Regions from separate parts of the Uliginosibacterium flavum genome, predicted to be linked through region 1. Evidence: riboswitches for the same ligand, from Rfam matches in the RefSeq annotation. Region 1 holds a riboswitch; each other region holds the start of a gene.
What was found. A riboswitch is a leader RNA that binds a small molecule or an ion and turns the genes downstream of it on or off. The one in region 1 is predicted to bind cobalamin.
Positions count from the first base shown of each region.

Region 2: it holds a riboswitch for cobalamin, as region 1 does, so the genes downstream of both, nrdD (anaerobic ribonucleoside-triphosphate reductase) here and btuB (TonB-dependent vitamin B12 receptor) in region 1, are expected to answer to the same signal.
Region 3: it holds a riboswitch for cobalamin, as region 1 does, so the genes downstream of both, ABXR19_RS17350 (ribonucleoside-diphosphate reductase subunit alpha) here and btuB (TonB-dependent vitamin B12 receptor) in region 1, are expected to answer to the same signal.

Region 1 is NZ_JBEWZI010000024.1:5,779-9,018, reverse strand. It holds gene btuB (TonB-dependent vitamin B12 receptor) at 1-1,399, opposite strand, end outside; cobalamin riboswitch at 1,510-1,736, opposite strand; gene ABXR19_RS17075 (coiled-coil domain-containing protein) at 1,815-2,018, shown strand; gene ABXR19_RS17070 (cell division protein ZapA) at 2,018-2,320, shown strand; RNA gene ssrS (6S RNA) at 2,417-2,596, shown strand; gene ypfJ (KPN_02809 family neutral zinc metallopeptidase) at 3,124-3,240, shown strand, end outside.
Region 2 is NZ_JBEWZI010000011.1:156,887-160,126, forward strand. It holds gene nrdD (anaerobic ribonucleoside-triphosphate reductase) at 1-1,531, opposite strand, end outside; cobalamin riboswitch at 1,712-1,910, opposite strand; partial or broken gene ABXR19_RS11975 (putative bifunctional diguanylate cyclase/phosphodiesterase) at 2,130-3,240, opposite strand, start outside.
Region 3 is NZ_JBEWZI010000025.1:6,512-9,751, forward strand. It holds gene ABXR19_RS17350 (ribonucleoside-diphosphate reductase subunit alpha) at 1-1,289, opposite strand, end outside; cobalamin riboswitch at 1,407-1,606, opposite strand; gene ABXR19_RS17355 (ubiquinone biosynthesis accessory factor UbiJ) at 1,690-2,274, opposite strand; gene ABXR19_RS17360 (Tim44 domain-containing protein) at 2,503-3,240, opposite strand, start outside.

The DNA of each region.
Region 1 (3,240 bases):
CCCAGTCAATCAGGTTGTCAATGTGAGACTTGAACAGGCTGGTCTGCCATGTGAAATCACCTGCCTTGCCGGAAGCACCAATTTCACCCGTGCGTGACTCCTCAGGTTTAAGTTCCGGATTGCCCTTGTAACCATAGCTGAGAGGGTAGTAGAGCTGATTGAATGTGGGTGCTTTGAACGCTGTGCCATAGCTGGCTCGCAGGCGAAGGGCAGGAGAAAAAGAGTATCCCGTGGCTACGCTGCCGGTGTTGTGGTGACCGAACTGTTCATTGTCATCGTGACGGCCGGCAAGCTGCAGATCCGCTGCACCGATGTCCGCCAGATATTGGCCGAACACAGCACGGTTTGTGCGTTTGTTGCGGGCATACAGCGACGATGTCATGACCTCGTCGTACTGATAGTCGAGGCCGCCCACCAGTTGATGACCTTTGGCGAGGGTCAGATCGTTCTGCCAGCTGACACCAGTGCGGCGCGTATCGAAGCGTGAACTCAATTGATCCGTGCCGGAAGTAGTCGACTTGCTGAAACTGCTCGATGCGTCCGTGCTTTCCGATACCTTGAGTGAAGTGCTCAGTTGCTCGCTGGCGACATACCGCAGGTTGCCAGCGTAAAGGTCCTGCCTGATGTCCGTATAGGGGCTGTTGCCGCTGTCAAATTCGGTGTGGCCTTCGGTGAACATGGCTTGAGCGTCGTAGCTGAAGGACTCGCCAATGTGGCCGCCGCCGCGGACATCTGCACTGCTGCGCTGGTACCCATCCTGATCCGGATCGGGCTGGCTGCCACCGCTGATGACATTGATGCCGTTAGTGCTGACGGCGGAAACGCCCGCATTCAGCCAGGCATTTGCAGAACCAAAACCGCCTGCTGCAGAACCTTCATACGTCTGACGTGAACCGCCACCAACGCTGAAGCTGGGTTTTTGAGGGCCTTTGCGGGTGAATATCTGGATGACACCACCAATGGCGTCGGCGCCGTACAAGCTGGCGCGTGGCCCGCGAACCAGTTCGATACGTTCGATCATGTCTACTGGAATGTCCTGCAGCGAGGCTCCACCAGCCGTTGCTGAGCCGACCCTGACGCCATCAATGAGCACCAGGGTGTGATCGTTGTTGCTGCCACGCAGGTACAGCGATGAGGTCTTGCCCGGGCCGCCGTTGTTACTAATCTGTACGCCAGGTAGTCCGTTGAGCAGTTCAGGTACCGATCTGGCCTGTTGGGCTTCGATATCTTTGCGGGTGATGATCGTCACCGAAGTCAGGGTTTCATCAGCCGTGCGCGCCACGCGGTTGGCAGTCACGACTACTGGCTCAAGTTCGGTTTCCTGGTGTTGTGCGAAAGCACAATGGGACAGCGCCAGCGCGATAGCGGCCGGCAAGATTTTGTTGCGATTGAAGTTCAAGATAAAGCTCCTTCCGTGCCGCCCGCACGGGTGATGGGACAAAGGGCGGGTGCAGGGAAGGAAAGTACGAGACTGGTCGACGACGAGCCCGTACATCGCCCGCCGCAATGCACCTCGGTATGCTTCGGGCCGGTCTCCGGACTCGCGAGTGAAGATGTTCATCTTCTGACGCAGCGCCTTCCCGTGCGAAAGCACAGTGGCTGCCTGCTGCGTCTTGACTCGCTTACCGTTGCGGGGGCAGTGCCGGGTTGGCCGAATCCTGTGGATAGGGCGCACCGGCTTCCCGTTTAATCCGCGCGAAGGGCTTCGCGCAAACACCAGAAGCGGGGCAGATTCTACCGCAGGGCGGCCAAAGCGTCGATTGCAGTGCGTGCCACCTTGACCTGCTTCGCGCTGGCGCACTACCATCCTTGCCATGAATACCGAGCTAACCCATCTTGAAACGCGTTTGACTGCCTTGCTTGAGGTGCATCAGAGCTTGCGCAGCGAGAATCGTGAGCTGACTGCGCGCGTGACGAGCCTGCAAGGCGAGAATCGTCGTCTGTCTGACAAGGTTGCTGTTGCAACCGAGCGGGTGGAAGGCATTCTGGCGCGCTTGCCCGTCGAGGATGAAGCGTGATGGCGAACGAAACTCTCGTCATCCAGATTATGGGCCGGGACTATCAAGTGTCGGTCAAGCCCGAAGAGAAAGAGACCTTGCAGGCAGCTGTTGTGATGGTCAACGACAAGCTGCAGCAACTGATGGGCAAGAATACTTCGGGTAGTGAATCCACGGCCGTGATGTGTGCGCTGATGATCGCGCATGAGGCAGTGGTGGCGCAGCGCACGGCGGGCTTGGACATGCCCGATTACCAGCGTAGAATTTCGACATTGGTCGAGAAAGTTGACCGGGCTTCAGCTGTTCAGGAGAAGCTTTTTTAAAGGATTTGTGAAGTCAGGATATGTACTCACTGGATTTCGTGAATGCCTGACCGATAATAGATTCAAGGGTTGCAGAACATGCGCGGCCCAGCAGGCTTTCCCCTGCGGTGTTCGTTAAGGTCACATACTCCTTGAGCCAATGTCTATGTGACATGGTTGTCGGCCCACCAAGCTGCTGTTGTGAGCGCCCTTTACCGGGAGCACCTGAAGCAGCCGGACGATGACCCCCTGAACCTCGGTTCGGGATGACGGCCTGACGACGCGTGTGGGGGAATCTACAGCAGGCGCGGAACATTGGTTCCGCGCCTTTTTTTGTCCACGCACAGAATTGCTGCAGGCTTGTTGCAGGAATGCGACGGCACACAAAATAAGTCGCCACAAAACAAAATTGATAGACCCATTAGTTGCAGTGATGTGTAAGAATGTTTTCACCACGGAGTCAGCTCCGCGCCTACAAGCGCCAGGGCACACCATGGAGAGTGAGGAGACCGGTGTTCCGTCAGAGAACACCTAATAAGTGACCGCACCACCTGATGCTTCGGGGTAGCGATCATCGCAACAGCAGCATCAGCACCGGGCCCATTGGGGCCCGGCTGCGAGACCAGTCAAATGACCCGTAGCCCATGGCTGCGAGGGCGGGCCGGAAGGCCGCACGAAGGGGGAGGGAAATCCGGGTAAAGGATTTCCTCAATTTGGGACGGGAAGCCACTGAAGTGGCCTCCCGTTTTTTTTCGTGCAAATTTTGTGTTCTCGCGCTGTGCCAGAATGCAGCGGGTTCAGTAACTTCCACGGGAGAGGCAAGCATGCGATTCGGTAATGGCGAGGAAAGCAGCAATGTCGAGGATCGGCGTGGAGGCGGCGGCCGGGTCGGCGGACGTTCCATCGGGATTGGTACTGTGCTGCTGGCGATCGGGGCCTGG
Region 2 (3,240 bases), on a different contig from region 1:
CGTAAGGATGCTCGCCGCCGGACATCAGCAGGCCGACTTCATGCAGGCCGATGTAGCCCAGCGAGATCGACGCGCGGCCGTTCTTGAGCATGGGCAGAATCTCGTCATCCGGCTTCAGACGCACGCCGAAAGCGCCTTCGGTATAGAGGATGGGCGCGATGTTGGCCTTCACGCCTTCGAGGCGTTCAATGCGGATCATCAGCGCCTTGCGCGCCAGTTCCAGACGCTCGTCCAGAATCTCGAAGAAGCGCGCCTGATCCTGCTGCGCCTCGATGGCGATGCGCGGCAGATTCACGCTGACCACGCCCAGATTGTTGCGCCCGGCCAGCACTTCACGGCCCTCGGTGTCATGCCAGGCGCCGAGGAAGCTGCGGCAGCCCATCGGCGAAACGGGAATGGAAGACCCTGTCAGCTCACGATTGAGCTTCGCCGAGATGATGTCCGGGTACATGCGTTTGGAGGCGCACTCCAGCGCCAGCTGCTTGATGTCGTAGTTCGGATCTTGCGGCTTGAGGTTCAGGCCTTCCTCGATGAAGAACACCAGCTTTGGGAAGACCGGCGTGATGCCTTCCTTGCCCATGCCCTTGATGCGCACCTGCAGGATGGCGCGCTGCACCGAACGCTCCTGCCAGCTGCGGCCCATGCCGAAAGAAAAGGTCACGAAGGGCTGCTGGCCGTTGGAGCTGAACAGCGTATTGATCTCGTATTCGCAACCCTGAATGCCGTCGTAGGTTTCTTTCTCGGTGCGCTCGCGGGCATAGCGTTCCGGTTCGGCGATGGCGTACTGGCGTGCAATTTCCAGATTTTTCTCGTAGCTCTTCTGCACATAGGGCGCGAGCGTCTGGTCGATGTTCGGGATGGTCGTGCCGCCGTACTGGTGGCTGGCCACCTGGGCGATGATCTGGGCGGTGACAGCGCAAGCAACGCCAACGGACTTCGGGCTCTCGATCCCGGCATTGCCGAGGTGAAAACCGTTCCCCAGCATGCCTTGCAGATCCACCAGACAGCAGTTGGTGAAAGGCAGAAAGGGCGAGTAATCCAGGTCATGGAAATGCAGGTCGCCATTGTTATGGGCCTGCAGCACTTCCTTGCTCAGGAAGTTGCTGGCGAACTGCTTGGAGACGATGCCCGCCATCAGGTCGCGCATCACCGGGAAGACGTTGGCATCCTTGTTGGCATTCTCGGTCACCGCCTCCTGATCGGTCTTATCGACCAGCCCCATCAGCTGTGCATGCAGCTTGGAGCCGCGCACACGAATGCTGTCGCGATCATGGCGATACTCGATGTACAGGCGCGCCACTTCCGGGTGCGAGCGCATCAGCGCGTCTTCCACATGCTGCTGAATGGTCGGGATGTCGATCACATTCTGCGAGTGCTGCCGGCACAGCGCCTCGACCTCGGAGGCCAGCGTCAGCGCCACAGCACTGGGATTCTCGATCTGCGCAGCGGCGGCTGCCTTCTGGCAGGCCACCGCCACTTTCAGGATGTCAAATGATGCAGTCGTACCGTCGCGTTTCAGAACCTCAAGCATGGGCTTCTCCAAAGACTAGATTCCTGCTGCAGATGCACGTCAAAGCGGCACTTAGAGTTGCAAGCATTCAGGCTTTCGCGGCGTGCCGGTCGGGAATTGCACCGGACCAAGAGAAGGTCCGGCACGATCCGCCGGGAGGCACCCCGCCCCGGGTTGGGATGCCGCCCGCTGTGCGGGTGAGCATCCGATCATGCGGCGGCAGGTCTCCTGGCTGGCGCATCCTCATCGTTGCTCGGCCTTCCCGGGGCGACGCCCAGTGGCAGAAGTGAGCAGCGATTCCGCGCCTACAGTTGCGGGGGCAGCTCCGGCTCGGCGACAAATGCGTCACTACCGGATTCCCTTTTGATCCCTTGCGGGAACCGTCGTGGACCGGACTTTAGCTTGATGCGTTCGGCGTGCGCAAGGAGCGAATGACTACATATAGTCGTTAGTTGACGCTGGACAACTACATATGGGGTTTCTGTGGCGTTCTCGAAAAACTCCCCGAGTGACAATCTGCAGGTCATTGATGTAGTTGAGGGCAAGACCAGCATTGCTATCTTTTTTTCAAAAGAAAGTCATCATTCCGGCTCAGTAGTTGGCAGTCCGGACGAGCGTTTCAAGGCGTGGATGGTGCCTGCCCGAATCCCATGAGGGGCGTGACGGTGTAAGGCTGTCGATTGCCTTGCAGGTGTTGTCCGGCAGCATCAGCGCCAAGCGGTCGGGCGAAGAGGTAGCCCTGAAAGATCGGGCAGCCCAGTTCGCGCAGCAGGCGTGCCTGCTCTTCGGTTTCGACGCCTTCGGCAACGATATCCAGTTTGAGGTTTTTCGCCAGCCGGATTGCGCTGCGGCAGATTTCGAGGCTGGTTTTATCCTTGTTCATGCCGTCCACGAAGCTGCGGTCCAGTTTGAAGGCCTGTACTGGCAGGACGCGCAGATAGCTCAGGGATGAGTAGCCCGTGCCGAAATCATCGATAGACAGACGCAGGCCCAGATTGCGCAGGGCGACGAAGCGCTCGACCGTATGCTTCGGGTCCTGGATCAGGACTGATTCCGTGATCTCCAGTTCGATATCCGCTGGCGTGAGGCCGGTGCGCGCGAGTGCGTCGAGGATGGTTTCTTCAAGGTACGGATCAAGCAACTGCGTGGCTGAAAGATTGATGGCCATGCGCAGCGAATCGTGCCCCGCCTGCCGCCACGTCGCAAGCTGGGCGCAGGCGGTGTAGATGACCCAGGCGCCGATATGGGTGATGAGGCCGGTGGTCTCGGCCAAGGGAATGAAATCGAGGGGCGAGACCAGTCCGTATTCCGGGTGCTGCCAGCGGATCAGGGCTTCCATGGACAGCGTGCGGCCGCTCGTGGCACAGACCTGGGGCTGGTAGCAGAGAAAAAACTGCTGCTTGCCAAGCGCTTCGCGCAGCGCAGATTCAAAACCGATGCGTTGCCGGAAATCTTCCTGCAGCGAGGAATGAAACACGCGGATCTGGCTGGAACCAGCGTTCTTCGCATCCTGCAGGGCCAACTCGGCCGCCGCGAGGAGATCACTGGCCGTCACGGCATCTGCGGGATACATCGCCATGCCGATGCTGGCGGTGAGTTTGAAGTGGATGCCATCGATCTCGAAAACCTCCTTCAGGCTCCCGGTGAGTTTTTCGCAGAATACGTCGACGCCGGCATCCGTTTTGATATGGCTGGCGATCAGCGCGAAACCATCGCTACGTGAGCGGGCC
Region 3 (3,240 bases), on a different contig from region 1:
CCCTGATTCACGGCCAGTGCGGTGTCGTTCACCACCTTCAGGAAGGGAATCACGCCCTGGCTTTTGCCATTGGTGCCCTTGATGCGCGCGCCCAGCGAGCGCACCGGGGTCCAGTCGTTGCCAAGACCTCCGGCATACTTCTGCAGCAGGGCGTTTTCCTTGACGGCCTGGTAGATGCCTTCCAGATCGTCCTCCACCGTGGTCAGGTAGCAGGAGGAAAGCTGCGAGTGGCGCGTGCCGCTGTTGAACAGCGTCGGCGTGCTGCTCATGAAATCGAAGCTGGAGAGCAGATGGTAGAACTCGATGGCGCGGTCTTCGCGGTCGATCTCGTTGAGCGCCAGGCCCATCGCCACGCGCATGAAGAAGGTCTGCGGCAGCTCGATGCGCACGTCTTCGATGTGCAGGAAGTAGCGGTCGTAGAGGGTCTGCAGGCCGAGGTAGTCGAACTGCAGGTCGCGATCGGCGGTGAGTGCGGCGGCGAGCTTCTCCAAGTCGTAATCCTTCATGCGCGCATCGAGCAGCTCGGCTTCCACGCCGCGCTTGATCAGCTTGGGAAAGGCCTCGGCGTAGCGCGTGGCCATGTCGGCGTGGTCCAGCTCTTCGCCCAGCACTTCGAGGCGCAGGCTGCGCTGCAGCAGGCGGGCGGCGACCTTGGAGTAGTCCGGTTCGCGTTCGATCAGGGTGCGCGCCGAGAGCACCAGCGACTGGCGCACGGCGGCCATCGGCACGCCGTCGTAGAGGTTGTGCAGGGCGTGTTCCAGCACGCTGTCGGCCGACACGTCGGTCAGGCCGAGGCAGGCTTCGCGGCACTGGGCGAGCAGCGCGGCACGGTCCAGCGGCAGGCGGCGCTCGCCATCGAGCACGTGCATCACCGGTGCGTCGGCCGCGGCTTCGGCTTCCTCCGGGGCAGTGGCGGCACGTTCGGCGCTGCGTTTTTCGCGGTACAGCACATAGGCGCGGGCCACATCGTGTTCGCCGGAGCGCATCAAGGCCAGCTCGACCTGATCCTGGATGTCTTCGATATGCAGGGTGCCGCCGGCCGGCAGGCGCCGTGTGAAGGCCTGCACCACCGACTCGGTGAGGCGTGCGACCAGATCACGCTGGCGCGCCGAGGCTGCGCCCTGACTGCCTTCCACGGCGAGGAAGGCCTTGCCCAGCGCGGTGGCGATCTTGTCCGGGCTGAAGCGCACGACGGCGCTGTTGCGGCGGATCACCTCGAAGGCGTTGGCCAAATCGGCGGTTTGCGGTGTGGAAGGCGCGGCGGGCGTGACAAGGCTGTCGACAAGCATGGCGGGTTCTCTCTCGTTGGTTTTTGTTGTGAGGAGAGACGCGCCGGCCGGCCCGCGGGGGCGCAATTCACAGGGAAAGCGCTGCCGCGATCCGCCCAAGGCACCCCGCCTCTGGCTGAACATATTCGTGCGACGGCAGGTCTCCTGGCTGGCGGATCAGCATTGCCAGCGGACCTTCCCGGATCTTTCGTCCAGTGGTCAGCGTGCTGGCAACTCATCGCCTTCAGTTGCGGGGGCAGCTCCGGATGGGGCGTTTCATGCGCCTTGCCGGATTCCCTTTTCATCCCTTGCGGGGAACCGTCACGGGGCGAACTTTAACCCGGCGGAATTGGCGCTGACAAGCAAAACAAGACCTGTATATAGGTGTGGTTTTGCTTTTTCCTACTATATCTAGTTGTTTTCAGAATTTCGGCGCCGTGCCGGAAAACTTGCCGATGCGCTGCTGCAGGGCTTCGATGCCGGCGCTCAAGTCGGCCAGTTCCTGCTGGAAGGCTGCGTGTTCGGCGCTGCTGACGATTAGCTGTGCCTCGTCGCGGATCAGGCTGAGGGTGGTGTTGCCAACTTTCTGCGCCGCATTCAGCGCGCTGCTGTGGAGCGTGTGCGCGCCCTGGGCGATGCGGCTGGCGACGACATCACCCAGATACGGAGCAAGCCAGGCGGCCAGATCCGGGCGCAGGTGTTTGAGCAGTTTGGCGAGGGTCTCGGCGAAAGCCGCGTTGCCCTCGATGTGGGCGTGCTGACTGAGGTTTTCCGGGCCGTCGAGCAGGCTGGCGAGCGCTTCGGGCGGCACCCGGATCGTCACTGCTGTGGCGTCGTCGTCTTTGGCGCTGACGAGACGCAGATCGTCGCTGATGGTGAAGCGCAGGCGCGCACCGGCCAGCTCCAGCAGGGCGGTCTGGCCGACATGCGGGCGCAGCAACTCGGCAGCCCAGGCTTCGGCGGCGAGCAGGCGGTTGATGAAAAACTGGGGCAGGTCAGCGAACATCAAGGCTCCGGGTGATCGAGAAACAACAAGGCCGCCGGATTTTAGCCCGGCGGCCTTGTTGTGGGTGAGTGAAGGTTCAGAGCCTGAGCGTTATTCTCAATGGTGCGATCTATCTTCGTAGGTGCGACTTCAGTCGCACGCCACGCGTGGGTGGCCGACTGAAGTCGGCCCAACAAAAACCTTGCTTCGACGATACAAGGATCTGGCCGAAAATTTACACCCAGCCGTTCAGTTGTACTGCTGAATGCCGGACAGCACCCAGCCGCGATTGCCGTCGACCGGCTTGGAGAGGTGCCACAGTTCCGAGAAGGGCTGCGGGGCAGCGCCTTCTTCTTCGCGCAGGCTGCCGGAGCAGTGCACGCTGGCGATGTACTGGCCGTTTTCCTCGACAACTTCCACAACATCGACATCGAGCATGATCACGTCGGTGCGCTGCGTCTTGCCGCCACGCTCGTCAATGGCCAGCTTGATCTCGGCGAACATTTCCGGCGAGGTGAAATCGCGGATGTCGCTCAGATTGCAGGCATCGTTGGCGGCCTGCAGGCGGATGAAGTTCAGCTTGGCCTGACGCGTAAAAGTTTCTGCATCAAAGCCGGCTGGAAAGCGGCTGGCAGCGTCGCTCTGCGAAGCACCACCGCCAAAAGCGGCTTGCGGCGCGGCTTCGCGGGCATAGGCATTGGGAACGCCCGCCAATGCTGGTTCTGCAGTCTGGTTTCGACTCATGAATTTGCGGATCAGCATGAAGGCAACCAGACCGCCGATCACCAGCAGCATGATGCCGGCGAAATCACCGCCCATGCCGAAGTGCGAGAGCAGAGAGGCCAGACCGATTGCGGCGGCGATGCCGGCGAGTGGGCCAGCAAATTTACGCCAGCCGCTCTGGGCTGGGGCGGCGGGGGTATTCGGGGCGGCAGCCGGGCGCGCAGCTTGCTGCGGCTGGGTGGCCTGACGCGGAGCGATGGAGCG